DNA from 2 places in the Arthrobacter sp. 210 2 genome. Region 2 is predicted to be linked to the other one. Evidence: predicted binding sites of a transcription regulator. Region 2 holds the regulator's gene; the other holds the start of a gene.

Region 1 (15,053 bases), 100 kb from region 2:
GTACGGCTGCGGCAAGGTCGGCAACACCAAAGTAAATCTGCCAGCCGGCTTCCTCCCCCGCCTCGGCAGGGACAACCCCGGCCACCTCCTCACCCTGCACCAGCAGCGTGCTGTAGCTGCCGCCGTCGTCCTGGGGATATTCGGTGACCTCATGCCCGAAAAGCTGCTGGAGGAAGCCGACGGCGGCCTGCGGCTCGGGCGTTGACAGTTCCGCCCATGCCAGTGCACCGGGTTCGTCGTACAGGTGGCTTCCTGCATGCGTTCCGGCCTGCCAGATGCCGGTAGTACCGCCCCCGGGAGGCCTCAGAAAAGCGAGGACGCCGGTATCCCCTACTGTTTCGGGTCCGAACTCCGCAGCCCCGCCGGCGTGGCCGGCGTCCTGCACAGTGGCTGCGGCATCACTGCAGGCGAGGTAGATGTTCCACTGGGCATGGGTTCCGGCAGCCTGCTGCAGCGGGTTTTGGGGGGCGATGACCGCGACGAGCTGCCCATTCATGAAGGCGCGGGCGAAGCTGCGGCCATCCGGCGTGGGCAGGTCTTCATACGTCCAGCCGAACACCGTCGCGTAAAAGTCCTTGGCAGCGGCAACATCGGGTGTCTGCAGGTCCGCCCAGCAGGGCTCACCCTCGGCGTACTTGGTGCGGGCAGTCATGCGGTCAGGCTACCAGTGCGGGCAGGACTGCCCGGCAAACCGGCAACAAAAAGCCCGCTGCCAGCACCTTTGAAGGTGCGGACAGCGGGCTTTCCAACTGAAGTCAGGACCCTGGATCCGCGGGGATCAGGGTACTGAAAAAGAAGCGCTGCACTGATCCATTGGAAACTGCAGAAACACCTGCTGCATCCATTGGTGCCGCGGCGTCACAGGGCTGCCGCCCTCAGGCGTTGGCAGCTTGCGACAACTAGCCGATCCGACGGGTGTCTACCTCGTCGTCGTCTTCTTCCAAATCATCCGCGTACTTATCCACATAAGCCGAATAGTCCGGTTCGACCGGCTCATTCGCATAATGGCTCGTGGCACGACTGCCTGGACCCGTCAGCTCACGCTGAAGTGCCGAGTAGTCAGTGTTCGGGGAGTAGTACTTGATATCCCGAGCCTGCTTGGTAGCTTTTGCCTTTTGACGGCCGCGCCCCATGGCGTGACCCCCTTTTGTACTTGGACCGGAGGTGGTCACCTTGGCGTAGGTGAGGCCCCGGAATGTTTGGTCAATTTGTCGTACACCTAGATTACATGCTTTCCGCCTGCCCTGCTTGCCAGACGGGACGCCCTGCCGTGGTTTGCGCTACTATTCCTCTGCTCCACCCGCGAGTTTCCAGCTTTTTTCTTCGGTAGAGTCGCTAAAACAACTGCCGAAACTGGACGGCTGACAGGCTGCCACCGCGGAAAGAACGCAGGAGGATGCACCCACGTGAACAACCAGGACGTCCCGCCGAAGCCCACCTCGCCGCCCACTGGCGGCCTTCCGAAGGTTCCTGCCGGGAACGAGGACCCCGGCCGCGGTCACAGCCCAGCCGCAGGCCCTGCCCCCGCACCCGAATCCGTCACCTGGTCCCAGCATGTGCCGGAAGCGAAGCCAAGGATGCGGGCAGGAACCAAACGCGCCCTGTGGAAGGCGTTCTTCGTCGTCGTGCTCCTGGCCGTGGTCAGCGGACTGGTGTGGCTCGCCATCTGGCTGAACTCCGGCCAGGGTTCCCAAACAGCGGATGCCGAAACTTCCGGCGTGCTTGAGACCACTGTCACCCCGCCCGCAACACCGCTGCCCCTGCCGCGGGAAGGAGTGCCGGCCACCGAGTATGCGCTGGGCGACTGTTTCGCCGACTTCAACCCCGAAGCGCTGGCGTCCAGGGTGGTCCCGTGCGACACAGGCCATTCCGCACAGCTGGTGGCAGTCTTCCGCTACCCGGAGGCCGGGGACTACCCCGGGGCGGACGCGCTCAAGGCCAAAGCACTGGAAGCCTGCCAGGCTGCCAGGCTGGGCCCGGCGGCCGACCAGTACCCGCTCAATTTCCAGCGCAGCTTCCCCAGCGATACCAGCTGGGGCTCCGGTGACCGCAGGGTGGACTGCTACGTGACTGCAGACGGCGGCAACGTCATCAACGCGAGCGTGCTGCCCTAGCGGCCAGGCCGCCAGGGCAGCACGCACCCTTTTTGCGTTTATTCCTTCCGACGGACGGAGAGTCCGGAATTTGACGCGCCGGTCAGGGCGTCCACGTCGCCTGTTGCCAACTCCCCTAGGTCGGCCGCGGTGTCCACGAGCACGGTGTCGCCGTCGCTGATGTCGCCGGAGAGGATGGCCTTAGCGAGCCGGTCGCCGATCTCGCGCTGGACCAGGCGGCGGAGCGGCCGGGCCCCGTAGGCGGGATCGAAGCCGGAGATGGCGAGCCAGGCCTTCGCCCCGTCGGTAACCTCCAGCGTGAGCCGCCGTTCGTGCAGGCGCCGGCCCAGTTCGCCAACGTGCAGTTCCACGATGCGCGCGAGCTCCTCCATGTTCAGAGCGTCGAACAGCACCACTTCGTCCAGTCGATTCAGGAACTCCGGCTTGAAGGAGGCGTTCACGGTGGCCATTACGGCGTTCCGCTTGGCTTCGGCATCCAGGTTTTGGTCAACCAGGAATTGGCTGCCCAGGTTGGAGGTCAGCACCAGGATGACGTTACGGAAGTCCACGGTACGGCCCTGGCCGTCGGTGAGGCGCCCGTCGTCGAGCACCTGCAGGAGGATGTCGAAGACTTCGGGGTGGGCCTTCTCCACCTCGTCCAGCAGCACCACCGAGTACGGCCGGCGCCGGACGGCCTCCGTGAGCTGGCCGCCCTCCTCATAGCCCACGTAGCCCGGAGGTGCACCCACCAGCCGTGCCACGGAGTGCTTCTCGCCGTACTCGGACATGTCGATCCGGACCATGGCGCGCTCGTCGTCGAACAGGAAGTCCGCCAGGGCCTTGGCCAGCTCGGTCTTGCCCACGCCGGTGGGGCCCAGGAAGAGGAAGGAACCGGTGGGCCGGTTGGGGTCGCTGATGCCTGCCCGGGCACGGCGGACGGCGTCGGACACGGCCGTGACGGCCTTGCCCTGGCCGATGAGCCGCTTCCCCAGCTCCTCCTCCATATGGAGCAGCTTCTGGCTTTCACCCTGCAGCATGCGGCCCGCAGGGATACCGGTCCAGGCGGAGATGACCTCGGCAATGTCGTCCGCGGTCACCTGCTCCGCTACCATCTGCGAGGACTTGTCCGTGACGGCGGCTTCGGCCTCGGCGGCGGCGTTCAGCTCCCGCTCCAGCGCGGGAATTTCGCCGTAGAGAACGCGGGACGCCGTCTCCAGGTCGCCTTCACGCGCCGCTTTTTCGTAGGCGCCACGCAACTCGTCCAGCTTCGCCTTCAGGTCGCCGACCCGGTTGAGGCCGGCCTTTTCAGCCTCCCAGCGGGCCTTAAGCGCGTTCAGCTCCTCTTCCTTGTCCGCTTTGTCCGCCCGCAGGGCAGCCAGGCGCTCAACGGAGGCCTCGTCCTTTTCACCCTGCAGAGCCAGCTCTTCCATGGTGAGCCGGTCCACAACGCGCTGCAGCTGGTCCACTTCCTCCGGTGCGGAGTCGATCTCCATCCGGAGCCGGGACGCGGCCTCGTCCACCAGGTCGATGGCCTTGTCCGGAAGCTGGCGGCCGGAGATGTAGCGGTTGGAGAGCGTAGCGGCCGCCACCAGGGCGGAATCGGAGATGGTGACCTTGTGGTGCGCCTCGTAGCGCTCCTTGAGGCCGCGGAGGATACCGATGGTGTCCTCCACGCTGGGCTCGCCCACGTACACCTGCTGGAAGCGGCGTTCCAGGGCGGGATCCTTTTCGATGTTCTCGCGGTATTCATCAAGCGTGGTGGCACCGATCAGCCGCAGCTCGCCGCGGGCCAGCATGGGCTTGAGCATGTTGCCCGCGTCCATGGAGGAATCGCCGGTTGCACCCGCACCCACCACCGTGTGGATCTCATCGATGAAGGTGACAATCTGGCCTTCGGAGTTCTTGATCTCCTCCAGCACGGCCTTCAGCCGCTCCTCGAACTCACCGCGGTACTTGGCGCCGGCCACCATGGACGCCAGGTCCAGGGCGATCAGGGTCTTGCCGCGCAGGCTTTCCGGCACGTCCCCGGCCACGATGCGCTGAGCCAGCCCCTCGACGACGGCGGTCTTGCCCACGCCGGGTTCACCGATGATCACGGGGTTGTTCTTGGTGCGGCGGCTCAGGACCTGCACGATGCGCCGGATCTCCGTGTCCCGGCCGATCACCGGGTCAAGCTTTCCGGACCGCGCCATGGCGGTAAGGTCCGTGCCGAACTTCTCCAGCGACTGGAAGGTGTTCTCCGGGTCCGGGTTATCCACCTTGCGGTCACCGCGGACACCCGGAAGGGCAGCGAGCAGCGCTTCACGGGAAGCGCCGGCGTCGCGCAACGCCCGGGCTGCTGCATCGTTTCCGCCCGCGAGGCCCAGCAGGAGGACCTCGGTGGAGACGAAGGTGTCGCCCAGCCGGTCCGCCTCTTCCTTGGCATTCTGGATGGCCTGCAGGGCAGGACGGGAAAGCTGTGCCTGCTGGCTGGAGCCACCGGAAGTGGCCGGCAGCGCCTTGATGGCGCTGCTCGCCTGGACACTGACGGCGTCCGGGTCGGCGCCGGTGGCGCGCAAAAGCGCGACGGCGACGCCCTCGCGCTGGTCCATCAGCGCCTTGAGCAGGTGGGCCGGTTCCACCTGCGGGTTGCCTGCCGTGGAGGCGTTCATGGCCGCAGCCGAGAGAGCCTCCTGGCTCTTGGTAGTGAATTTGACGTCCAAAGAGGGCTCCTTTCGGGGATAAGTTTTCTAAGTTGAGTCTACTACGCTCAACTCTGGTTTTGGGCCGGTTCCATACCATGTTTGCCTACAGCAAAACACCTCGATAATGCTGGCGACAGGGGCTACCGGCCCTATTGGGCCCACATATTGGTGGTTCCCCTTCCCGGGCTGCGCACTCTAGGATCGGGCGTGGGACCGCGGTGGACGTTCCGCCGGCCCATTTTGAGAGGGGACAGTCAATGAAGAAGTTCGTTGTTCTTTACCTTGGACCGAAGGCAGCCCAGGAGCAGATGCAGGAAAGCACGCCGGAAGCGGCCCAGGAGGGCATGAAAGCCTGGATGGAGTGGGCAGCCCGCGCCGGTGAGGGCATCCTGGACATGGGCAATCCATTGGGGGCCGGCAAGGAAATTACCAGCACCGGCGCGTCTGACACCACAAACGGCGTGGCCGGCTACGCCATTGTCCAAGCGCAGGACCTTGGGTCCGCGCAGGCCCTGTTCGACGGCCACCCACACCTGATGATGCCCGGTTCCAGCATCCAGGTGTACGAATCCCTGGACCTGCCGGGAATGTAGAGCCCAACCGGTCGATCGGGAATCCCGGTGAAAGCCGTCATCTGCGGGGCCGGAATCAGTGGGCTCTCCAGCGCGGCGTTCCTGGCCCGTGGCGGCTGGGACGTGGTGGTGGTGGAGCAGTCCGAGGGTCCTCGGCCGCTGGGGTACATGATCGATTTCTTCGGCCCCGGGTGGCGTGCAGCGGCCAGTTTGGGCATCGTCCCCCGGCTCCATGAGTTGGGCTACCGGGTCCGGCAGGTGGACTACGTTGACCGGAAAGGCAGGGCACGGGCCACCCTTCCCTTCTCCGGATTCGCGCAGGTTGCCGGTGGCGGGCTGGTCAGCATCCTCCGCCCGGACCTGGAACGTGCCATTCGCGAAGCAGTGCCTCCCGGCGTGGAGCTTCAGTACGGCCGCACCGTAGTGTCGGTGGGCCAGAGCCGGGAGTCCGTGGCGGTGACCCTTGACGACGGCCAGGTGCTGGAGGCCCACCTGCTCATCGGCGCCGACGGGATCCACTCCGTGACCCGTGAGCTCGCCTTCGGCCCGGAAGACGGGTTCTTCCGCTATCTCGGCTTCCAGCTGGGCGCCTACTCCTTCAGCGACCCGGAACTCGCCGCCCGCCTCGGGAACCGGTTCGCCATCACGGACACCCGGAACGAGGCGATGTTCTTCTACCTGCTTCGTGACGGCCGGATCACCGCCATGGCCGTCCACCGCACGGACAGTCCCGGGCTTCCGGAGGATCCCCGGGCACTGCTCCGGTCCAGGTACGGCGGCCTGGGGTGGATCTGCCCTGCCGCCCTGGAGCAATGCCCGCGGGACATCTATTACGACCAGGTAGCCCAGATCAGGATGCCCCGCTGGCACACGGGCCGCGTTGTCCTGGTGGGTGACTCCGCTGCAGCCGTTTCACTGCTCGCGGGCCAGGGCGCATCCCTCGGCATGGCTGCTGCCGGTGTGCTGGCCGAGGAACTGGGGCGCCACTCAACGATCAGCCGTGCCCTGGAATCCTTCGAAGCCAGGGTGCGCCCCGCGGTACTGGAGCACCAGAAGGCCGGCGCAGCTGCCGCCCAGTGGTTTGTCCCGGGAACCAGGCGAGCCGCATTCGCCCGCCGCACCGCCATCCGGCTTGCCGGCATCCCGGGCATGAAGCGGGTCATCAGTTCAGCAGTCATCGGAAAATCCGGCGCAGCACTCTAAGAATCCACAAGCGGGGTCCCAGGGCCAGGTGTACAGCTAGGTCCCGTAGACCGACACGGCGGCGGCCTTCACCACAAAGTGCACCGTCATGCCGGGAACCAGGCCCAGGTCCGCCGACGCCGCGGGCGTGATGTCTGCGGCGAGGCCGTCCGCGCGCACCCGGATCAGGTCGCCATGGGGCTCGAGATCCGTGATGGACACCGGGAAGGAGTTGCGGGGGCTGCCGTGTGCGTCGGTGAGGAACACGGACACGGCCGACGGCGGGAAGACCGCCACGCCCGGCCGGTCGTTCCCGCCGGCATCGGCGGGTTCCTCGAGGTGGCCGGAAATCTCCCGGCCCCCGCCCGCCCGGATCCCGGTGCCCGTCATGGTTCCGGGGACAAAGTTCAGCCCGGCCAGTCCGGCAGCAAAGGAACTCCTGGGCCGTTCCAGCACGGACCGGGTGGGGCCCGCCTCCACAATCCGTCCGCCCTCCAGGACAGCCACCCTGTCCGCAAGCATCAGGGCATCCAGGACATCGTGGGTGACGATGATGGCCTGCCGCCCGGCGAGGACGCGCTTGAGCAGGCGGCGCAGCAGCGGCGCCGAGTGGATGTCCAGCGCGGCCAGGGGCTCATCCAGCAGGAGCAGTGCAGGATCGGCGGCGAGCGCGCGGGCCACCGCAACCCGCTGCGCCTGCCCGCCGGAAAGCTCCGCAGGACGACGGTCCGACAGGTCAGCGGCCTCTACCTCTGCAAGCCAATGCATCGCCCGGCTGTTGGCCAGGTGCTTGGAGGTGCCGGCACTTCGCGGCCCAAAGGCCACATTCTCCAAGGCAGTGAGGTGCGGAAACAGCAGGGGTTCCTGCGCGAGCAGGACGGTGCCCCGGTGGTGCGGAGGCACCCAGGCATGGTGTCCGGGATCCAGGTGGAACAGCGTGCGGCCGTCGAGTTCGGCGCGGCCGCTGTCCGGTTTCAGCAGCCCGGCGATGCTGGCCAGCAGCGTAGATTTGCCCGCCCCGTTGGGTCCCATCACGGCGAGGGTTTCCTCCCGCCCCACCGTCAGGGCCACGTCGAAGCCGCGCCCTGCCACGGCTGCCTGGAAGGAGAACGTCACGGAACGTTCCCTCCCGCCGGAGCAGGCGCCGTCGTCCGCTTTCCGGAGACCTGGCCGGCTGTGCGGCCGCCGGCAGGGCGCCCGTAGGCAAGTGCCACCACGGCTACGGCGACGGCCACCAGGACCAGGGAGAGCGCGACGGCGGCGTCCGGGTCCGTTTCCCGCTGCAGGTAGATTTCCAGCGGCAGGGTCCGGGTCACCCCCTGCAGGCTGCCGGCGAAGGTGAGCGTGGCGCCGAACTCGCCCAGGCTGCGGGCAAAGGCCAGCACGGCGCCGGATGCCAGGCCGGGCAGTATCAGCGGCAGGGTCACGCGCCGGAAAACGACCCTCGGCGGCGCACCAAGGGTTGCCGCCACCGCCTCATACCGCGAACCGCCGGTCCGCAGCGCGCCTTCCAGGCTGACGACGAGGAACGGCAGCGCCACGAAAGTCTGGGCCAGGACCACGGCAGTGGTGGAGAAGGCGATCTGCAGCCCCAGCACCTCCAGGGCCCCGCCCAGGAGTCCCTGCCGCCCGAACGTGTAGAGCAGTGCGATGCCGCCCACCACGGGCGGCAGCACCAGCGGAAGCAGCACCAGCGAGCGCAGCAGCCCCTGCAGCGGGAACCTTCCCCGCGCCAGGACCAGGGCCAGCGGCACACCCAGCACGATGCACAGCGCAGTACTGGCAGCCGAGGTGCGCAGGCTCAGGCCGAGGGCGGAGAGCGCGGGTTCGGAGGTGACCAGGGGAAGGAAATTGGCCCAGTTGACTCTTGCCACGATGGCCAGCAGCGGGAGGACAACCACCAGGGCGGCCACCACCGCCAGGGCGTAGAGCCAGCCCGGGACCCCGGTGTAGGCCGCGCGCACCTTTGTCCCCCTCATGGCTTGCGGGGTCGCTGGCGGAGCACTACTGCGCCTGTCATTGCGTGGCCGGCCCGAAGCCGGCCTGTGCCAGCACCTGCCGGCCTTCAGGGCCGGCCACCAGGTCCAGGAACGCGCCGGCGGCGGTGGTGTTCCTGCTCCCGGCCAGCACTGCGATGGGATAGGTGTTGACTGCCCCGGCCGCTTCCGGGAACGGCACGCTTTCCACGCTGTCCCCGGCGGACCGCACATCCGTGACGTAGACCAGCCCGGCGTCGGCTTCTCCGGAGATGACTTTGCCCAGGACGTCGGTGACCGAGTTCTCCTCGCTGACCGGACTGAGCCTGGTTCCGTGCTGTTCCGAGAGTGCGGCGGCGGCCGCACCGCACGGCACCTGCCGGGCACAGGTCACCAGCCGTGTTCCTGCCCTTGCGAGGTCGGCAAAGGAGTTAATGGCTGCAGGGTTGCCCGGCGGGACTGCGATGGCCAGGGTGTTGGTGGCGAAGGTCCGGGGTTCCCCCTGCAGCAGTCCGGCATCACCAAGCTTTTCCATGTTCCGGGTGTCGGCCGAGGCGAAGACATCCGCCGGAGCGCCCTGGCTGATCTGCGTTGCCAGGTCCGACGATCCCGCGAAACTGACAGTGACGTCCGTTCCCGGATGCTGCGCCTCGAACATTTCGGCCAGCTCACTGAAGCTGGATGTGAGGGAGGCCGCCGCGAAGACCGTGAGCGTCCCTTCCCCTGTGTCATCCCCGGGGGAAGCGCTGCCTGCGCAACCGGCGAGGCCCAGCGTGAGGGCCGCCACTGCCAGCACTGCGGGAATTCTCCCTCTCACGGGGCACCCTTTCCCTGCGGGGTTTCGATGATGACGGTGGTGGCTTTGACCACCGCAGTGGCCACCGACCCGAGCTCCAGCCCCATGTCCCGGACAGCCTCGCTGCTCATCAGGGACACCACCCGGAACGGTCCGCACTGCAGCTCCACCTGCGCCATCACCGTGTCCGCAGTGATGCCGGTGACCAGCCCGGTAAACCTGTTGCGGGCAGAACTGCCCGTCCGGTGCGGATCGTCCGGGAGCTGCGCCAGCTTTTGAGCATGCCGGGCGAGTTCGAGGCCGTCGACGGCGAGCCGGCCGGAATCGTCCCGAAGCGGAGCCAGGGAGCCGTTGTCCGTCCAGCGGCGCACCGTATCGTCACTGACGCCGAGCAGGCGGGCCGCTTCTGCGACGCGGATGATGGTCATTTCCCCACTATAGGCCGCAGATGCGGACGTTTCTCCTGCTTTGATCCGCTTTTTCGATTATGACCGGCCCCCGGTCCGCCGTCGGGGCAGCACACTAGACTTCCTCCATGTCCATCTTCATCGACCCGCCACTGTGGCCTGCGCACGGAACGCATTTCTCCCACCTGGTTTCGGACACATCGCTGGCGGAGCTCCATGCCTTCGCCGCGGAGGCGGGCATCCCGGAGCGGGCCTTCGATGGAGACCACTACGACGTCCCGGAGCGCCGCTTCGAGGACCTCGTGGCGGCCGGAGCGGTTCCGGTGGAAGCCCGGATCCTGGTCCGCAAGCTGATCGCCAGCGGCCTGCGCATTCCCGCCAGGCAGCGGAACAAGTCACTCAAGGTGCCGCTGCAGCTCCGCTGGGACGCCATCATGCCCGGGCATGACGCCCTGTTCCTTGACCTGCTGGACCGCTGGAGCGAACCACACCGCCGGTATCACGGCTGCACGCACCTGCTCTCGGTGCTGGAGTCCCTGGACCTGCTGACCGATCCTGCCGACCCGCCGCGCACCGTGCTCCTGGCCGCCTGGTTCCACGACGCCGTTTACCGCGGCATTGCAGGCGAGGATGAGGAGGAGTCCGCCCGGTTGGCCGAGGACCGGCTCCGCGCCGCAGGCCTGCCGGACGCCGAGGTGGCTGAGGTGGCCAGGCTGGTCCGGCTGACCAGCGACCACCGCCCCGGGTCAGGGGACGGCGACGGCGCCCTCCTGTGCGACGCCGATCTGTCTGTCCTCGGCGGGGAACCGGACGACTATGCCCGCTACGTCGCGGCCGTCCGGAAGGATTTTGCGCACATCGGCGACGCCGACTTCGCGGCGGGACGCGCCGCCGTCGTACGCCATCTGCTGGAACTCGACCCGCTCTTCCACACCGAGCGGGCGCAGGAACTGTGGCTGGCTGCCGCGCACCGGAACCTGAAGGGTGAACTGACATGAACGCGCCGCATTCAAACGCGCTGCACGTATATTCCGCAAGTGCGGCACACCGGCAGCTCCCCTATACGGTGCGGCTGGAGTGGGGGCTCGACGGCGCCAGGACCGTAACGTCCGGCGTGGACCTTGCGGTGGTGGTGGACGTCCTGTCCTTCGGCACGTGCGTCAGCGTTGCCCTGGACCGCGGCGCCACGGTGTTTCCCTATCCCTGGAAGGACACCACCGCGGAGGACTTCGCAGCCCACCATCACGCCCAGCTGGCAGGTCCCCGCGACGGCGGCGGGCTGAGCCTGTCCCCGGCGAGCCTCCGCGCGGCTGGTTCGCTGGAGCGGGTGGTCCTGCCCTCCCCCAACGGCTCCTCCCTGTGCCACATGCTGGCCGCCGAGGTCCCGCTGGTAGCGGCAGTGTGCCTGCGCAACGCCGCAGCCACCGCGGACTGGGTGGCGGCCAACCTTCCGGAGGATGCGGTGATCGCCGTGGTGGCCGCGGGTGAACGCTGGCCGGACGGCACCCTCCGTCCCGCCGTGGAGGACCAGATCGGGGCGGGCGCTTTCATCGCCGGGCTGGTGGCCGCCGGCAAGGGCGGTTACGAGGCCGAGGACGGCAGGCACGGCTATTCACCGGAGGCGGTTGCGGCGGCTGCCGTGTTCGAGGCCGCGGAGCCGCGGCTCCGCGAGATGCTGCACGGGTGCGCCAGCGGGCGGGAGCTGCTGGGCGCGGGCTACGGGGACGACGTGGACATTGCCGCCGAACTGGACGACAGCGACTCCGTGGCTGTCCTGGTCAACGGCGCCTTCAGCACTATCCCCGGCACCCTGCCAGGCCGTTGACCTGCGGTTCCTCTTTACGCCCTCCGGACGTACAGGCCGGCTGACGCGCAGCTGTTTACCGGTATGCGGCCACGAACGGCGCGTTGGTGGGCACGATCTGCTTGCCCAGCGGCATCAATGACACCGGAATCAGTTTCAGGTTGGCGATGGCCAGCGGGATGCCGATGATGGTGATGGCCATGGCAAAAGCCGTCACCACGTGCCCGATGGCGATCCAGATGCCCGCCACCAGCAGCCAGATCACGTTGCCCAGCAGCGAAAAGACACCCGAGCCACCCGGCTTGTCCACCACGGTCCGGCCGAACGGCCAGAGCGTGTAGGCGGCGATCCGGAATGACGCGATGCCCCACGGGATGGTGATGATCAGCAGGCAGCAGATCACCCCGGCCGCGAAATAGCCGAGCGCCAGCCAGAACCCGCCGAAAACCAGCCAGATGATGTTGAGCAGTGTCTTCATCCATCCATTGTGCCCCGGCAGGTCCCACCCGGACGTAGGGGGATCCCCTGACCGGACCCTGAAAACGGAAGTCCTGGCGAGGGCATCCCCGCGGGCCGTCAGACGTTGGCGTCCGACTTCGCGGCCTGCACGAAGGCGCGGATCTTAGCCAGGTCCTTGACCCCGCGGGATGCCTCCACGCCGGAGGACACGTCCACGCCCCACGCGTTGGCTGCCACGGACGCCTGCGCCACGTTGGCCGGGTCCAGGCCGCCGGCGAGCAGCCACCTGCGCCCCTGGAGTTCGGGCACCTCGGCCATGGCGGCGTAATCCCACGCTTCACCCGAACCGGGAACCGCGGAGTCGATCAGCAGCAGGTCCTCGCCCCAGTCTTCAATCTCTGACCGGGCGGCACCCATCGTGACGGCCCTGATCAGCTTCATGCCGGCGTCGTGCACTGTTTCCACGTCCTGGCGGGAACGGGAGCCATGCAGCTGGATCCACTCGAGCCCGGCGGCCCGGGCAATGGCGACGGCGTCGGCAACCGGCTCGTGGCGGAACACGGCGATCGGGGACACCCCTGCGGGGACCTCCGCCAGCAGCGAGGTCACCTGGCCCGGCGAGACAACCCGGGGGCTGGCGGTGAGGACAAAACCCACAGCATCAGCGCCGGCGTCCACCGCCTCACGGATGGATTCGGGTGTACTGAGACCACACACTTTGACGAACATTCCCGGCTCCTTCAGGCTGTTTTCGTGTTGACCCCCCGGAGGAGAGTAGCAGGCAACGCCCCACCCCGCGATGCTCCTTGGCAGACGAACTAGGCTGGGCTGATGGAAATCATCCGCTTCGCTGACCTCAAGGCCGAACCCTGGCACAACGGCGGCGGGGTGACACGGCAGATCGCGAGCCGGCCCGCCCCTGCATCCCCCGTCCAGGACGGGGCCGGTGACGGTGGCTGGGACTGGCGGGTCAGCATCGCGGATGTGACCAAGGCCGGCGACTTTTCGCCGTTTCCCGGCATGGAGCGCGTCCTCACGGTGGTCGAGGGCGAACTCCTGCTGCTTTCCGTGGACGGGGCCGAACACCTCATGGAGAAGTACCGCCCGTTCCGGTTCGCCGGTGGAGCAGCCACCGTCAGCAAACTGCCCATGGGCGATGTCCGGAACCTCAACGTCATCACGCGGACGGGGGCCTTCAAGGGCTTCACGTCGATCATCGAGTTGTCCAAAAAGCGCGCCCACCCCGTGTTCGAAGGGCAGCTGGGGGTCCTGCTGCAGGGGCAGGCCACGGTGGGCGCCGGCGACGGTGACCCAACGGACCTGGGCCGGTACGACGCCGTCGTCGGTTCTGATGCCGACACTCCAAACATCCTTGGCCGCGGCTTCCTGGCCGTCGTCTCCATCGACCCCGTTGAGGACTAGCCCGTACCCCGGATAGGCCAGCCTCGCCTTCGGAAGCAGAGCCTTTCCACACTGGTTACCGGTAGCCGCCGTCCCTAGACTCAGGCTATGACCACTTCAACATTCAACGCGCTCCTGTCCACCCAGATCGGCAACGAATTCACGGCCTCGCAGCAGTACATTGCCGTAGCCACCTGGTTCGCCAACCAGGACCTTCCGCAGCTGGCCCGCTACTTCTACCGCCAGTCCGTGGAGGAACGGAACCACGCGATGATGATGGTGCAGTACATGCTGGACCGGGACATCCCCTTCACCATTCCCGGCGTCCCGGCCGTCCGCAACGACTTCGCCTCCGTCACTGAGCCGCTGGCTCTCGCCCTGCAACAGGAGAAGGAAGTCACCCGGAACATCGAGGACCTGTTCCGGGCGGCCCGCGGCGAGAACGACGCCCTCGGCGAGCAGTTCATGCTCTGGTTCCTCAAGGAGCAGGTGGAGGAGGTGGCGTCCATGACCACGCTGCTGAACATCGCCGAACGCGCGGACAACCTGTTCGACATCGAAAACTTCATCGCCCGTGAAACCGTTGGCGACGGCGGCCGCGACAGTGCCGCCCCGGTAGCGGCCGGCGGCACACTCTAACCGCAGCCCCTCCCCCAACTGAGTAGCGCTAACTGTCGTTTTGACGGCCCAAAGCGACAGTTAGCGCTACTTACTTGGGTTCACCCCCGGCGGTGAAGTTGGCCACCAACGTGGCCACCCGCCGTCGGGCGTTGCTACGCTAGAAACCAAGGCTCCCATCCGGAGCCTCCGGACGACGGTCCAGTACCCGGAACGCGACAAGACTGGCCAAAGGATCTGTAATGTCCTGGTTAATCCTTCTGGCCTCCGGCGCCCTTGAAGCCGTCTGGGCCGCAGCCCTGCACCGCGCATTCGAAACCACCGGCCGCCGCCGCGTCGCCGCAGCCGCCCTGTTCCTGGTGTCCGTGACCGCAAGCACCGCCGGCCTGGCCATCGCCATGCAGTCCATTCCCACCGGCACCGCCTACGCCGTCTGGGTAGGCGTCGGCGTGGTCCTGACCTCCGCCTACGCGATCATCACCAAGGTGGAACGTCCGACGGCGGCGCGCCTGCTCCTGCTCTCCGGCATCGCCGCGTGCGTGGTGGGCCTGAAGGTGGTGGCGTAATGTTGCGGCGCTCCTTCCCCTGGCTGGTCCTCCTGGCCTCCGCCGTCCTCGAAGCGGTGTGGGCCACGGCCCTGGGCCTCTCCGACGGCTTCAGCAAACCAGTGCCCACCCTGGTATTCATCGTCACCGCCGCGCTGAGCATGCTGGGCCTGGGCATGGCCATCCGCCGCATCCCGCTGGGCACTGCCTACGCCATTTGGGTGGGCGTCGGTGCTGCCTTGACGGTGGGCTGGGCGATGGCCACCGGCGTGGAGCCGTTCAGCGTGCTGAAGGTGCTGTTCATCGCCGGGATCGTGGGCTGCGCGGCCGGGTTGAAGGCACTTCCCGGGGAGAAGGGGCACCCGGCTCCCGAACAGCCTGCCCCTGCAGCCTCCCACCGCTGAGCCTCCCGGGCTGACTCTCCCCACCTTTGAGGCGCACCGACGGCGTGTCCCGGTGAATCGCCGTCGTCCTTGGCGCTCCCGGATTTAAAGGTGGGGAGATTCGGCGCACCGT
Region 2 (15,053 bases):
AACGTCGCGAAAAGCGCGTTTGTCTGGGTTAGGCGACAGTTACCTGCCTGGAAAGGTCAGGCTGGCGGGTTTGAGGTCTCGTCCCGCGCCGCCACCGTTGCTTCCACCATCGCCGTCATGAACCGGGAAACGGTCTCCAGTTCATCCTCGGAGAAGCTGGCCATGGCGGTCCCCATGTGGCGTGCGAGCGGGCCGAAGATGGCGCCGCCCTCCTGGTATGCCTTGGGCGTCATCTTGAGCTGGACCTGCCTCCGGTCCGAGGTGCCGCGCTCGCGGACCACGTGGCCCGCGCTGTCCAGCCTATCGATCAAGGCGGTGGTGGCCGGCGAACTCAGGTGCAGCTCCTTGCGGAGGACCCCGGGCGTGACCACGCTGCCCTTGGCCGTGTGCCGCATGATGACGGCCAGGGCGTTCAGGTCCGTCCGGTGCATGTCTTTCCGGCCCCCGGCCGCATCGACGTACCGGTTGGCTTCGATCGTGAAGTCCTGAAGGAGCCGGACCAGGGGGTGGGGGCCGCCATTGGGTACTGGGCCTGCGGGAGGAGCCTGCACGCCGGAGGGTTCCTTGCCTGCCATGCCCACCTCCTCCATTCTTCTGCACTCACCCGCACCGGATCTGCCGGACCGTCCTGACGGATATTACTTCAGCAGCCCGGCGCCCCGCGTACCGGTGAAGCACAAAACAAAAGCTTGACTGGCACTTATCTCCATTATGGAGATACTCTGTTGTGGAACAAGTCTACGCCCCTGTCCCCTCCGGAAGGCATCATGAAACATCACACCGCTGGCAAGGAACGTGTCCCGTTCTGGCTGCGCTGGCGCCTCCCTGTCATCCTGGTGCTCACCTGGCTTGCGATCGCGGGCGTAGGCGGACCCACCTTTGGACGGCTGGAGGAAGTGTCCTCGAATGACCAGGCCTCGTTCCTGCCGGCAAGTGCCGAGGCAACGGCTGCGCAGGACTGGCAGGCAAAGTTCCGGGATTCGGACGAGGTTCCCGGCGTCATCGTTATTGAAAGCGGCGCACCTTTCACCCCGGCCCAGTTGGGCGAAGTGGCCGGCCTCCGGACGGAACTGGAAGAGCTGAAACTGGGCAGCGCCGTCGTCGGGCCTATTCCGTCCGACGACGGCAAAGCGGTCCAGTTCATCGTCCCGGTGAATGAATCGACGGAAATCAAGGAAGCCGTCCAGGAGCTGCGGGACGCGGTGGCTGAAGCGGCGCCTGCCGGGATGCAGGCCTTCGTCACCGGCCCCGCAGGCCTGGCGGCCGACCTCACCGCGGCGTTCGCCGGCATTGACGGGATCCTGCTGCTGGTGGCGCTGGCCGCAGTGTTCCTGATCCTGCTGGTCGTTTACCGCTCCCTGCTCCTGCCCATCATGGTCCTCCTGACGTCCGTCTTTGCGCTGTGCGCCGCCATCCTCCTGGTCTTCGGAATGGCCAAGGCCGGCTGGATCCAGCTGAACGGCCAGAGCCAGGGCATCCTCTCCATCCTGGTGATCGGCGCCGCTACGGACTATGCCCTGCTGTATGTGGCGCGCTTCCGCGAGGCGCTGACACACACCACCAACCGCACCGGGGCCGTCCTGACAGCCTGGAAAGCATCCTTCGAGCCCATCCTGGCCTCGGGCGCCACGGTGATCATTGCCCTGCTGTGCCTCCTCTTCTCGGACCTCAACTCCAATAAGGCGCTCGGTCCCGTGGCCGCGGCGGGCATCCTCTGCTCGCTGTTCGCCGCGCTGACCCTCCTGCCCGCCCTGATGGCGCTCCTGGGCCGTGCAGCCTTCTGGCCATTCCGCCCCAAGCTGGTGCCCGCCGAGGAGCGCGAACCGGAACTGGTCACCGGGCTGGAAGGCCAAAAGGGGCTGTGGCGCGCCACCGGCTCCCTGGTGTCGCGGAGGCCGCGGACTATCTGGGTTGCCTCGGTCCTGTTGCTCGTGGCGGCCTCGGCCGGCGTCCTGCAGCTCAAGGCCAACGGCGTGCCGCAGACGGACGTGATCCTCTCCGCCTCCAATGCTGTTGACGGCCAGGACGCCCTGGCGCGCCACTTCGACGCCGGCAGCGGCAGCCCCGCCGTCGTGGTGGCGGACCAGGGCAAGGCCCAGGAGGTCCTAAACAGCGTGAAGGCGGCCGACGGCGTGGGCGAGGCCTATCTGCTGGCTGAGGGCAGTGTGCCCATCACCGGGGCCCCGGGCACTCCCAGCGAGCCGGACGTCCGCGAGGGCAGGGTGCTGATCAATGCCACCCTGAGCTCTGCCGCTGATTCACTGGAAGCCGAGGAAGCCGTCAAGGCCCTCCGCAACGACGTTAAGGCCGTGGACCCCGGGGCGCTGGTGGGTGGCGTCACGGCCACCGCATTGGACACCAACACCACGGCCCAGCGCGACCTGGTGATCATCATCCCGGTGGTCCTGGTGGTGATCCTCTTCATCCTGATGCTGCTGCTGCGCTCGGTGGTGGCCCCGGTCCTGCTGGTGCTCTCCGTGGTGCTGTCCTACGCCGCAGCCATGGGCGTGTCAGCGTTGGTCTTCAACAACATCCTGGGCTTCCCCGGCGCCGACGCCACCGTTCCGCTGTTCGGTTTTGTGTTCCTGGTGGCGCTGGGCGTGGACTACAACATCTTCCTGATGAGCCGGGTCCGCGAGGAGTCCCTGAAGCACGGCACCCGCCCCGGCATCCTCCGCGGCCTGGGCGTCACCGGCGGGGTCATCACCTCGGCCGGTGTGGTGCTGGCCGCGACGTTCGCCGCTTTGGGGGTCATCCCCATCATGTTCCTGGTGCAGCTGGCCTTCATTGTGGCTTTCGGCGTGCTGTTAGACACCGTGCTGGTGCGTTCTCTGCTGGTGCCTGCCCTGGCCTACGACATCGGCCCGAAGATCTGGTGGCCGAGCAAGCTGGGGCGGCCGGAGGCGGATACTGCTGCGCGTTCCGGCGCCGGCACCAGCCCGGAGACAGACCTGGAAGGTGCTGGCCGCCGGTAGCCGCGGGGCTTGCCGACGGTCGTATCCGGGCCCTGTTGACCGGCTCCGCTGCTCGATAAACTGCGAATGTGCCCGTATGGACGCGGAACTCGAAGGAGAGATGCCACATGAGCGAATACGACGCCTATGAGGAGCCCCGCCAGGGCAGCCCTGCCCCGGGCCTGGAAGGCGAGGGCGGGGACTACAGCGATACGGGCTCCGTGGAAAGCCCCACTGAGAACCTTGCGGACGGAGAATATCCGGACGGGGATTACGGACCTGCAGGTACCGTGGGCTCCGCACGCCAGGAGGATGCCATCCGCGAGCGGCTCACGGACGGCCAGGTCAACACCACGGCCGAAGAGCGTGGCCCCCTGCACGGCGACGGGAACGTCGAAAGGTAACCCCTGGTGCACTGACGCACGCCGACAGCAGCCCGGCGGTGGTTCTCCCGTAGCGAAACCGGAGAGCCGCCGTCGGCCTTTTTTGAGCGTAAAACCGCGGCATTCCAAGGAATGCAAAGACTCTCCGCCCTCCTGCAAGAACAGAAGTTGAGCGTACTTCACTCAACTTTGGTTGACATCGGAAGCGCCCTGAGTAAAGTTGAGTGCAGAACGCTCAATATCAGGGCGCCAGCAAGTTTCCAAGGAAAGAAGGAAGCAACACATGTCACGTGCAGTAGGTATCGACCTCGGAACCACAAACTCCGTCGTCTCCGTTCTCGAAGGTGGCGAGCCCACCGTTATTGCCAACGCCGAGGGTGGCCGCACCACGCCGTCCGTCGTTGCATTCTCCAAGTCCGGCGAGGTCCTGGTCGGCGAAATCGCCAAGCGCCAGGCCGTCAACAACATCGACCGCACCATCGCCTCGGTCAAGCGCCACATGGGCACTGACTGGAAGGTGGACATCGACGGCAAGAAGTACACCCCGCAGGAAATCTCCGCGCGTACGCTCATGAAGCTGAAGAACGACGCCGAGTCCTACCTGGGCGAAAAGGTCACCGACGCTGTGATCACCGTTCCCGCGTACTTCAACGACGCCGAGCGCCAGGCCACCAAGGAAGCCGGCGAAATCGCAGGCCTGAACGTCCTGCGCATCGTCAACGAGCCCACCGCCGCAGCACTCGCCTACGGCCTGGACAAGGGCAAGGAAGACGAACTCATCCTGGTCTTCGACCTCGGCGGCGGCACCTTCGACGTCTCCCTGCTCGAAGTCGGCAAGGACGAGGACAACTTCTCCACCATCCAGGTCCGCGCCACCGCCGGTGACAACCGCCTGGGCGGCGACGACTGGGACAACCGCGTCGTTGAGTACCTGCTGAACCAGCTGAAGGTCAAGGGCATCGACCTCTCCAAGGACAAGATCGCCCTGCAGCGCCTCCGCGAAGCTGCCGAGCAGGCCAAGAAGGAACTGTCCTCCTCCACCAGCACCAACGTCTCCCTCCAGTACCTGTCCGTCACCCCCGACGGCCCGGTCCACCTGGACGAGCAGCTGACCCGCGCCAAGTTCCAGGACCTCACCAAGGACCTGCTGGAGCGCACCAAGAAGCCGTTCCACGACGTGATCAAGGAAGCCGGCATCAAGCTCTCCGACATCAACCACATCGTGCTCGTGGGTGGCTCCACGCGTATGCCCGCTGTCTCCGAGCTGGTCAAGGAACTCGCCGGCGGCAAGGAGCCCAACAAGGGTGTAAACCCGGATGAGGTTGTGGCCGTTGGCGCAGCCCTGCAGGCCGGTGTGCTGAAGGGTGAGCGCAAGGACGTCCTGCTGATCGACGTCACCCCGCTGTCCCTCGGTATTGAAACCAAGGGTGGCGTGATGACGCACCTGATCGAGCGCAACACCGCCATCCCCACCAAGCGGTCCGAGACCTTCACCACCGCTGACGACAACCAGCCGTCCGTGGCCATCCAGGTCTTCCAGGGCGAGCGTGAGTTCACCCGCGACAACAAGCCGCTGGGCACGTTCGAGCTGACCGGCATCGCGCCGGCTCCGCGCGGCGTCCCGCAGGTTGAGGTCACCTTCGACATCGACGCCAACGGCATCGTCCACGTCTCCGCGAAGGACAAGGGCACCGGCAAGGAACAGTCCATGACCATCACCGGCGGCACCGCGCTCTCCAAGGAAGACATCGACCGCATGGTTCGTGACGCCGAGGAGCACGCAGCCGAGGACAAGGCCCGCCGCGAGGCAACCGACACCCGCAACAGCGCCGAGCAGCTCGCCTACTCCGTGGACAAGCTGATCGCCGACAACGCCGACAAGCTGCCCGAAGAGGTCAAGACCGAGGTCCAGGGCGACGTCGACGACCTCAAGAAGGCCCTCGAAGGCACCGACGACGCCGCAGTGAAGTCCGCTTTCGAGAAGCTGCAGGCTTCGCAGGGCAAGCTGGGCGAGGCCATCTACGCCCAGGCCGGTTCGCCGGACGGCGCCACCGGTGCCGCAGGCGCTGAAGGTGCAGCCGGTTCCGAAGGTGCCAAGGCTGACGAGGACATCGTCGACGCCGAGATCATCGACGAAGACGAAGCGAAGAAGTAGCCATGCCGCACCACGGTAACGAGGAAGAGCACAACTCATCCACAAACCAGGAGCGCATGGGCCAGCAGGGCAACGGACAGGAACCGGTCATCCGGGACAACCGCAAGGTTGACCCGGTGACCGGCCAGGCCCGGCACCCGGAGGGCGGCCAGTCCGCCGCCGGCGCTTCGGCCGGTGAAACGGATTCCGACGGCGACGCGCTCGCCCAGGCCGAGGAGATCCTCAACGGCATCGACGTGCCGGCCGAGGAATCCGTGGCCCAAGGGGTTCCGGCAGGCTCAGCCACCGTCGAGGCAGCCGAGCTGAAGAACGACCTCCTCCGCCTGCAGGCCGAGTACGTCAACTACCGCAAGCGCGTTGAACGCGACCGTGCCGTGGCAGGGGAGATGGCCGTCATCGGCGTCCTGAATTCCCTGCTTCCGGTCCTGGACGACGTCGACGCCGCGCGGCAGCACGGCGACCTCACCGACGGGCCCTTCGCCGCGATCGCCACCAAGCTGGAGAACGCGCTGAAGACCTACGGCCTGGTCCGCATCGACGAGACCGGCGTGGAGTTCGATCCCACGATCCACGAGGCCCTGATCCAGCAGCCCGGCGACGACATCGAGGTTGACACCGTCAGCCAGGTGCTCCGCTCAGGCTACAAGTCAGGCGAACGCGTCCTCCGGGCCGCACAGGTGATCGTCGCAGTGCCGGCTTAGTCGGGGTACTTCCGGTGCTACGCCGGATAGGGGGCGGTGCCCGCTCCGCGGTGCCCTCCACACCGCCGCCCCCTATCCGGCCTCCGCACCGGCTGGTCATCTCGCCTAAGGTGAGGTAACCACAAAGCTCGCAGCGGTACAGGGGCCCCGGGAGTGGCATCGGGCCTGCCGGAGCGTGGCGGCTGGGGTCCGCAAGGACCCAGCCGCCACGCGAAGGGGCGGGGGCCCCTGTACCGCGGAGAGCTGTTAGTTAGAAGACTTTGAAAGGAAACGCCATTGGCTAGCCAGGATTGGGTGGACAAGGACTTTTACAAGATCCTTGGTGTTGCCAAGGACGCTTCCGACGCCGATATCAAGAAGGCTTACCGGAAGCTGGCCCGCGAGCACCACCCTGATACCAACTCGGGGAACACTGCTTCCGAGAAGAAGTTCAAGGACATCTCCGAGGCCTATTCGGTGCTCTCGGATCCCGACGAGCGCCAGCAGTATGACGCCATCCGCGCCATGGGCGGCGGGGCACGCTTCGCTCCCGGCGGTGCCGGTGGCGGCAACGGCGGGTTCGAGGACATGTTCGGCGGCCTGTTCACCGGCAACACCGGCCGGCACGCGGGCGGCTTCAACCCCTCCGCCGGAGGCATCCCGCCCGAGTTCGCCGACCTGTTCGGCGGCGGCTTCGGCCAGACCGGCTTCCAGCGGGCGCCGTCAAAGGGTGCCGACCGCACCGCGTCCACGAGCATCTCGTTCTCGGGCGCCATCCGGGGCACCACCATCGGCCTGCGGGAACCCAGCGGCGAGGTCATTGATGTCCGTGTGCCCGCCGGCATCAAGGACGGCCAGAAGATCCGCGTCCGCGGCAAGGGCCAGCCCGGCCCGGCCGGCAACGGTGACCTGGTGGTCACCGTGTCCGTCAAGCCGCACGAGTTTTACACGCGCGACGGCGACAACCTCCGCATCCACGTCCCCGTCACCTTCCCGGAGGCTGCCCTGGGCGCCGACATCGAGGTGCCCACCATCGACGGCGAAAAGGTGCGGGTCCGCGTTCCGGCCGGGACGCCGTCGGGCCGTACACTGCGCGTCAAGGGCAAAGGCGTGAAGACCTCCAAGGCCACCGGCGACCTGCTGGTGACCATCGACGTCGCCGTTCCCAAGAACCTGAATAAGGAAGCCGAAGCTGCGGTCAAGGCGTTTGCCGAAGCCACGGCCGGTGCCGACGTCCGAGAGGGCCTGGCCGCCAAGGCCCGGTTGTAGGAGCGGAGGTGTTGCGTGGAGATCAATGCTGACCAGCCAATCTTCGTGATTTCGGTGGCAGCTGAGCTTGCGGACATGCACCCCCAGACGCTCCGGCAGTACGACCGGCTGGGCATCGTCTCGCCCAGCCGTGCACCCGGAAAGTCCCGCCGCTACTCGCAGCGGGACGTCAACATGCTCCGGGAGGTGCAGCGGCTGTCGCAGGAAGGCGTCTCGCTGGAAGGGATCAAGCGCATCCTGGAACTCGAAAACCAGGTGGCCGCCCTCCAGCGGCGCGTCTCCGAACTTACGGAGGAACTCACGCGCCGCCCGCAGTCCTTCGATTCCCGCATCTTCGCTGCAGGCGCGGCCGGCGATGTGGTGAGCCTGGCCCGCGGCCAGCGTCCGCGGCCCCGCTCCCAGGCAGTGGTGCTCTGGCGGCCCCGGGCCATCGGGCAATAACTGGGCACAGGGCAATAAGTACCTGATATTGGTCGCGGGTCGAAAATAGAGTACCCACTACTCGTGACCCTTCCACCCCCGGAAACTTCAATGGAACCACCGCTGGATCAGCAGTGGTTCCAAGTTTCTGGGGGTTTTCCATGTGTGGTTCCAACAAGGCCCGGCCATGAGCCCGGGGATGGAGGCGGTGTCCGCGTTCAGCGGCTCGGTCCCCGGCCAGCTCCTGCTCGCCATTGGGCAAACGATCGTGGTGGTGTGCGTCTGCTTCGACATGGTGCGGGCCCTGTCCGTCCCGAGGTCGCACCGGCGCTATGTAGCCAGCACCGTTTTCCGGACCCTGGCCATCCCGTCCATCATCGCCAACGGCCTGACGGTCCTCATCGCACTGGTGGTGGCATCCTGGATCGATGTGGTCATGGGCATGTTCGTGCTCATGGCCATCATCTTCCGGCTGCACCACGACAAGGACGAGGACAACTGGTGGAAGGGCAAGGGCAAGAAGCTCGCCCGGTGGGCCCGGCGGCAGTTTGCCGGCCGGACCGCCGCCGCCCCGGCGATGGGGTAATCCCGTCGCCAGGGCAGCACGCCGGTATTTGGCTTAGCCGTTGATGACCTGGGGTACGCCGAGGGCCTTCAGGCCTTCGACCCCGAACTCGAGGCCGTAGCCTGACTGCTTGGCGCCGCCGAAGGGGATGCGGGGGTCCACAGCGCCGTGTTTGTTGATCCACACGGTGCCGGCCTGGATGCGGGAGGCGACCTCGCGTGCCGCTGCAAGGTCCGAGGACCAGACGGAGGCGCCGAGGCCGACGTCGAGTCCATTGGCTTTTTCCACTGCTTCGTCGATGGTGCTGTAGCGGATGATCGGCAGGGCGGGGCCGAACTGTTCTTCGGCGACGAGCGGGTTGTTGTTGTCGATGTCCGCCACCAGGGTGGTGGGGTAGAAGTAGCCGGGCTGGTCGGTGTCCGGGTTTCCGCCCAGGAGTACGCGGGCGCCGGAGTCCTTGGCGGCCTCCACGAGGTTCGCGACGACGTCGTACTGTGCTTTGTTTTGCAGGGGGCCGAGGACGTTGTTCTCGTCGAGGCCGTTGCCCATGGGCATGGCTTTGGCGACGGCGGTGAGTTCTTCGCAGACGGCGTCGTAGATGTCGTTGTGGACGTAGAGGCGTTTGAGGGCGGCGCAGGTTTGGCCGGTGTTGAGGAAGGCGCCCCAGAAGATGTCTTCGGCGATGGCTTTGGGGTCGGCATCGGGCAGGACGATGCCGGCGTCGTTGCCGCCCAGTTCCAGGGTGAGGCGTTTGACGGTGTCGGCAGAGGATTTGATGATGGCGCGGCCGGCGGCGGTGGAGCCGGTGAACATGATTTTGCCGATGGCGGGGTGGTTGGTGAGGCGGGCGCCGACTTCCCGGCCGCAGGAGACTACCGACAGGATGCCGTCGGGGAGTTCTTCGTTGAGGACCTTGACCAGGGCCAGGACGGAGAGCGGAGTGTTGCCGGATGGCTTGACCACGACGGCGTTGCCCATCCGCAGGGCCGGGGCAATCTGCCAGATGGCGATCATCATGGGCCAGTTCCAGGGACCGATCGCGCCCACAACGCCGATGGGCTTGTAGTGCAACTCCGCATAGGTCTGGCCGTCATCAACAAGAGTTTCAGGCTCAAGGGGCAGCCCGGCCGTGGCGCGCAGCCACGCGACGCAGGCGCCCACCTCGAAGCGGGCGTTGGGGCCATTCAGCGGCTTGCCCTGCTCACGGGAGAGCAGCTGGGCGAGTTCCTCGGCGGAGCGTTCGACGGCGTCGGCGGCCTTGAGGAGCGCGGCGGAACGGGCGTCGTGGCCCAACGCAGCCCATGCCGGCTGCGTCTCGACGGCGGTGGCGACGGCCTGCTCGAGGTATTCGAGGCTGTGGATGGGGGCCTCACCTACCGCTTCACCCGTGGCCGGGTCCAGGATGGTCCGGGTGGGGCCGGACGTGGGGGTAATGGACGCAAGAAGCGCATCATAGGTTTCCAAGGTTTACTCCACTTCGAGTAGGCAAGGGCGCCGGCCGGGCGGCCTGGCGGGTTGCTTCCCAGTCTGGCCGAGCTTGCCGCGCGTCTCTTGTCTATGTGCGCAGGACCCTTGACGTTGAAGGAACGGTCACGCGCGTTGCTCAGCACCTGCGTCACGCAGGGCACCGTTTTGCGGGACGACCGACGGCGGGTCCCGGTTTTCCGGGGGTCCCGCGATTGCGGTGCATCAAAAGCGTGCCGTGCGTGACGTCGGTGTTTGCGTTGACCGGGGTCAGCGCGCGTACGGGTTGGCGATGCCGATGTATTGGGTGGTGGTGTATTCGGCGATGCCTTCGGTGCCGCCTTCGCGGCCGAGGCCGGATTGTTTGACGCCGCCGAAGGGTGCTGCGGCGTTGGAGATGACGCCGGCGTTGAAGCCGACCATGCCGAACTCGATCTGCTCGGCCACCCGCAGCAGCCTGTTGAAGTCGCGGCTGTAGAGGTAAGAGGCGAGGCCGTACTCGGAGGCGTTGGCCAGCCGGATGGCGTCCTCTTCGGTGGTGAAGGTGGTGACGGGGGCGACGGGCCCGAAGATTTCCTGGCCCAGGATAGCCGCACCGTTGGGCACATCGGCGAGGACGGTGGGCTGGTAGAAGTAGCCGGGCCCGTCCACGGGTCCGCCGCCGGTGACGGCCACCGCTCCGGCGTCGACGGCGGCAGCCACCAGGGCGTGGACGTCGTCGCGGGCTCCGGCGTCGATCAGCGGACCCACCTGCGTTGAAGCTTCCGTGCCGCGGCCGGTGGCCAGGGCGCCCATGGCCGCGGCGAACTTCTGCGTGAACTCGGCGGCGACGGATTCGTGGACGAGGAACCGGTTCGCTGCGGTGCAGGCTTCGCCCATGTTCCGCATCTTGGCAGCCATCGCCCCTTCGACGGCGGCGTCCAGGTCGGCGTCTTCGAAGACGATGAAGGGGGCGTTCCCGCCGAGTTCCATCGAGGTCCGGAGCACGTTCTGCGCGGCGTCTGCCATGAGGCGCTTGCCGACCGGGGTGGACCCGGTGAAGCTCACTTTCCTGAGGCGGGAGTCCTTCAGCAGCGGCCCGGAGATCCCGGACGCGGAGGAGGAAGCGACGACGTTCAGGACCCCGGGCGGGAGGCCGGCGTAGAGCATGGTCTGGGCAAAATACTGGGCCGTGAGGGGTGTGAGTTTGGCGGGTTTGAGGACCATCGTGCAGCCCGCAGCAATTGCGGGTGCGACTTTGCGGGTGGCCATCGCCAGGGGGAAGTTCCACGGGGTGATGAGCAGGCAGGGCCCGACCGGCTTGTGCTGGACGAGGATCTTGTTCTTCCCCTCCGGCGACGTCAGGTAGCGGCCGTAGTCGCGGACGGTTTCCTCGCTGAACCAGCGCAGGAATTCGGCGCCGTAGGTGACCTCGCCGCGGGCCTCGGCCAGGGGCTTGCCCATCTCCAGGGTCATGAGGAGGGCAAAGTCCTCGGCACGCTCGGTGACCAGGTCGAAGGCGCGCCGGAGGATCTCGGCCCGCACCCGCGGCGCGGTCCGGGCCCAGGACGCCTGGGCGGCGTCGGCGGCATCCAGTGCGGCGACCGCGTCATCGCTGGTGGCGGAGGCGAGCGTGGCCAGCACCTCCCCGGTCGCGGGATCGTGCACGTCAAACGTGCCGCCGTCGGACGCGTCGCGCCACTGCCCGCCAATCAAAAGGCCGGTTGGAACGGACGCAAGGAGTGCGGCTTCGCGCTCCCGTGAGATGGCAGGGGAAAGTGCGGGAGAAAGAGTCATGGTGCTCCTAGGGAAGTTCAGGGTTTCGACAGGCTCAACCACCGGTGGCGGGTTACGGGCTCAACCACCGTTAGTAGCTGGCAGGGGTGTCGCCGTCGGCCTTCTGGATGTACTGCTTGGCAAGGGCTTCGGAGCCTCTTGCCAGGAGGGCGACGTCGGCGCCGACCAGGATGAAGTCTGCGCCGTGGTCCAGGTAGTGGCGGGCCGTGTCCGGGTTGAAGGCATTCACCCCGGCCGGCTTTCCGGCGGCTTTCGCGGCGGCGAGGCAGTGTTCGACGGCGGCGCGCACCTCAGGGTGTTCCTGCTGTCCCAGCAGGCCCATGGAGGCGGCGAGGTCGGAGGGCCCGACGAAGACGGCGTCCACGCCATCGACTTTCAGGATGTCCGCCACAGAGTCCACTGCCGCCGTCGACTCAATCTGGACGGTGACGCTGATGGTCTCGCCGGCCCGGGCCAGGTAATCCGGCACCCGGTTCCAGCGGGCGGCGCGGGCCAGGGCTGACCCCACTCCGCGAACGCCCATCGGCGGGTAGCGGGTGGCCGCCACGGCGGCCTCGGCCTCGGCGACGGAGTTGACCATGGGGATGAGGAGGTTCTGCACGCCGAGGTCCAGGTACTGCTTGATGATCACGGTGTCATTCACGGGCGGCCGGACCAGGGTGTGGACCGGGTAGCCGTGGATGGCCTGGAGCTGGGTGAGGACGGACTCGAGCCCGTTGGGGCTGTGCTCGGCGTCCACCAGCAGCCAGTCCAGGCCGGACCCCGCGCACAGTTCGGCAACCAGGGGGCTGCCGGAGCAAACCCACATCCCGGCCAGCGGGCGCTTGGCCTCACCCAAAGCGGACCGGAAGGTGTCCTCTATTCGAAGCGGCATGTGACACTCCCCGAAGGTCCGTAGTCAGCGTGAACGGTGTCACCCTTGTAAACCCAGAGCGGGCGGGTGAATGAGCCGGCGAGGATGATGTCACCGGCCTTCAGCGAATCGCCGTGGGCGGCAATCTTGTTGGCCAGCCAGTGCACTCCGTTAGCGGGCTGGTCCAGGACTCCGGCGGCCACGCCGGTCTCCTCCACGGTCTGGTTCTTATACAGGATGGCCGAGACCCACCGGAGGTCCACGGCGTCCGGCTTCACCGGGTTGCCGCCGATCACCATGGCGCCCATGGCTGCGTTGTCGGAGATGGTGTCCACGATGGTCCGGCCCTCCATCTCGATCCTGGAATCGAGGATTTCCAGGGCCGGAACCACGTAGTCGGTGGCCTTCAGGACATCGAAGATCGTGACCCCGGGACCCTTCAAACCGTCCTTCAACACGAAGGCCAGCTCCACCTCCACCCGGGGGTGGGTGTATTTGTCCCACTCCACCGAGCAGCCGGTCTCCAGCACCATGTCATCAAAAATGGCCCCATAGTCCGGCTCCGTGATGCCCGTGGCCGCCTGCATGGCCTTGGACGTGAGGCCGATCTTGCGCCCCACCAGGGTCCGGCCGGCCTCCTCGTTCCGGCGCCGCCACAACTGCTGCACGGCGTAGGAGTCCTCCACGGTCATGTCCGGGTACCGGGCAGTGAGCCGCGGTACGGGGGTGCGGGTGCGGCCGGCCTCCACCAGCTCGTCCGCGATGGCCTCGATCGTCCTGTCATCCAGCATGGCTACAGCTGCGCTCCCAGCTTGAAGCCCTCAGCCCCGGCTGCTTCGCTGGGCCGGGTGTAGGAGAAGCCGTCGGCGCCGACGGTGACGGCCATTTCGCTCTTTTCCTCACGGACGATGACCGGCTGGGGGTTGCCGTCCAGGTCCAGGACCAGGGAGGCTTCGGTGTACCAGGAGGGGACCACGGGGTTGCCCCACCAGTCGCGGCGCTGGTTGTCGTGGACGTCCCAGGTGATGGTGGGGTTGTCGGGGTCGCCTGTGTAGTAGTCCTGGGTGTAGATCTCGATGCGGTGGCCGTCCGGGTCCAGGATGTAGAGGTAGAACGCGTTGGACACGCCGTGACGGCCGGGGCCGCGTTCGATCCGGTCGCTGATCCGCAGGGCGCCCATCTTGTCGCAGATCTGGATGATGTTGTGCTTCTCGTGCGTGGCGAACGCGACGTGGTGCATGCGCGGGCCGTTGCCGCCGGTGAGGGCGGTGTCGTGGACGGTCTGCTTGCGGTGCATCCACGCGGCGTAGGTGACGCCGTCGGAGTCCTTGATGTCCTCTGAGACGCGGAAGCCGAGGTCCTCCAGGTAGGCGCGGCCGCGGGGGACGTCGGGGGTGACCTGGTTGAAGTGGTCCAGCCGGACCAGTTCGCCGGCGGAGTACAGGTCGTAGCGCTGGGTGAGGCGCTCCACGTGCTCCACGTCGTAGAAGAACTCGTAGGGGAAGCCCAGCGGGTCCTCGACGCGGACGGAGTCACCGACGCCTTTGGTGAAGCCTTCCTTGCGGCGCTCAACCCGGCAGCCCAGTTCCTTGTAGTAGGCCTCGGCGGCGTCCACCTCGGCGGGGGACTTCACCCGGTAGGCGAACGCGGCGACGGCGGCGATGGGTCCCTTGCGGAGCACCAGGTTGTGGTGGATGAACTCCTCGAGGGAGCGCAGGTAAATGGCGTTCTCGTCTTCCTCGGTGACGTGCAGGCCCAGGACGTCAACGTAGAACTCGCGGGACTTGGCGAGGTCGGTGACCACGATTTCCATGTAGGCGCACCGGACGATGTCCGGTGCCGGGACGGATGGGGTGGGGACGAAGTTGGTCATGATGGTCTCTCTTCTTTGAGCAGGTTCTTCAGTAATTAAGGGGTTAGCCTTCGTTGGCGGCGGAGGTTTCGATGCTGCCGAACTTGGGAGTGTGGACGGTGCCGAGGGTGATGTGCACCGCCTGCTGGTCGGTGTAGAAATCGATGGAGCGGTAGCCGCCCTCGTGGCCCAGGCCCGAGGCCTTCACGCCGCCGAACGGCGTGCGGAGGTCGCGGACGTTGTGGCTGTTGAGCCACACCATGCCGGCTTCGACGTTCTGCGAGAAGTTGTGGGCCCGGGTGAGGTTCTGGGTCCAGATGTAGGCGGCGAGGCCGTATTTGGTGTTGTTGGCCAGGGCGAGGGCCTCGTCGTCGTTCTCGAACGGGGTGATGGCCACGACGGGTCCGAAGATTTCCTCCTGGAAGATCCGGGCGTCGGGGGCGACGTCGGCGAACACCGTGGGTGCGATGTAGTTGCCTTCGGGCAGGTGGTCGGGGCGGCCGCCGCCGGCCAGGAGCCGGCCTTCGGACTTGCCGATCTCCACGTAGGAGGCCACCTTTTCGTAGTGCTCCGGGTGGACCAGGGCGCCCACCTGGGTCTTGGGATCGTGCGGGTCTCCGACCACGATGTTCCTTGCACGGGCGGCGTACTTTTCGCAGAACTCGTAATAGATGGCGCGCTC

What was found. Region 2 encodes HspR, which represses chaperone genes until heat shock. Its sites were predicted from a motif close to AAGTTGAGTCNNNNNGACTCAACTT; they were not measured.
Region 1: a site for HspR is predicted at 4,825-4,849, ahead of clpB (ATP-dependent chaperone ClpB). Genes of this name have one in related genera too.

What each region holds. Positions count from the first base shown of each region.
Region 1 is NZ_JBNHIE010000004.1:107,849-122,901, forward strand. It holds gene AC5RWA_RS10035 (VOC family protein) at 1-652, opposite strand, end outside; gene AC5RWA_RS10040 (DUF3073 domain-containing protein) at 900-1,133, opposite strand; gene AC5RWA_RS10045 (septum formation family protein) at 1,407-2,114, shown strand; gene clpB (ATP-dependent chaperone ClpB) at 2,153-4,795, opposite strand; gene AC5RWA_RS10055 (YciI family protein) at 5,035-5,370, shown strand; gene AC5RWA_RS10060 (FAD-dependent oxidoreductase) at 5,398-6,552, shown strand; gene AC5RWA_RS10065 (sulfate/molybdate ABC transporter ATP-binding protein) at 6,589-7,647, opposite strand; gene AC5RWA_RS10070 (ABC transporter permease) at 7,644-8,510, opposite strand; gene modA (molybdate ABC transporter substrate-binding protein) at 8,548-9,324, opposite strand; gene AC5RWA_RS10080 (TOBE domain-containing protein) at 9,321-9,731, opposite strand; gene AC5RWA_RS10085 (DUF4031 domain-containing protein) at 9,839-10,708, shown strand; gene AC5RWA_RS10090 (2-phosphosulfolactate phosphatase) at 10,705-11,535, shown strand; gene AC5RWA_RS10095 (YccF domain-containing protein) at 11,591-11,992, opposite strand; gene AC5RWA_RS10100 (phosphoribosylanthranilate isomerase) at 12,091-12,702, opposite strand; gene AC5RWA_RS10105 (HutD/Ves family protein) at 12,805-13,395, shown strand; gene AC5RWA_RS10110 (ferritin) at 13,483-14,013, shown strand; guanidine-III (ykkC-III) riboswitch at 14,160-14,225, shown strand; gene AC5RWA_RS10115 (DMT family transporter) at 14,235-14,558, shown strand; gene AC5RWA_RS10120 (DMT family transporter) at 14,558-14,941, shown strand.
Region 2 is NZ_JBNHIE010000004.1:211,511-226,563, reverse strand. It holds gene AC5RWA_RS10595 (MarR family winged helix-turn-helix transcriptional regulator) at 57-575, opposite strand; gene AC5RWA_RS10590 (MMPL family transporter) at 768-2,975, shown strand; gene AC5RWA_RS10585 (hypothetical protein) at 3,083-3,358, shown strand; gene dnaK (molecular chaperone DnaK) at 3,621-5,492, shown strand; gene AC5RWA_RS10575 (nucleotide exchange factor GrpE) at 5,495-6,193, shown strand; gene AC5RWA_RS10570 (DnaJ C-terminal domain-containing protein) at 6,470-7,441, shown strand; gene AC5RWA_RS10565 (heat shock protein transcriptional repressor HspR) at 7,457-7,882, shown strand; gene AC5RWA_RS10560 (hypothetical protein) at 8,061-8,447, shown strand; gene AC5RWA_RS10555 (aldehyde dehydrogenase family protein) at 8,481-9,890, opposite strand; gene AC5RWA_RS10550 (NAD-dependent succinate-semialdehyde dehydrogenase) at 10,161-11,666, opposite strand; gene AC5RWA_RS10545 (HpcH/HpaI aldolase family protein) at 11,737-12,540, opposite strand; gene hpaH (2-oxo-hept-4-ene-1,7-dioate hydratase) at 12,525-13,310, opposite strand; gene hpaD (3,4-dihydroxyphenylacetate 2,3-dioxygenase) at 13,313-14,392, opposite strand; gene hpaE (5-carboxymethyl-2-hydroxymuconate semialdehyde dehydrogenase) at 14,436-15,053, opposite strand, start outside.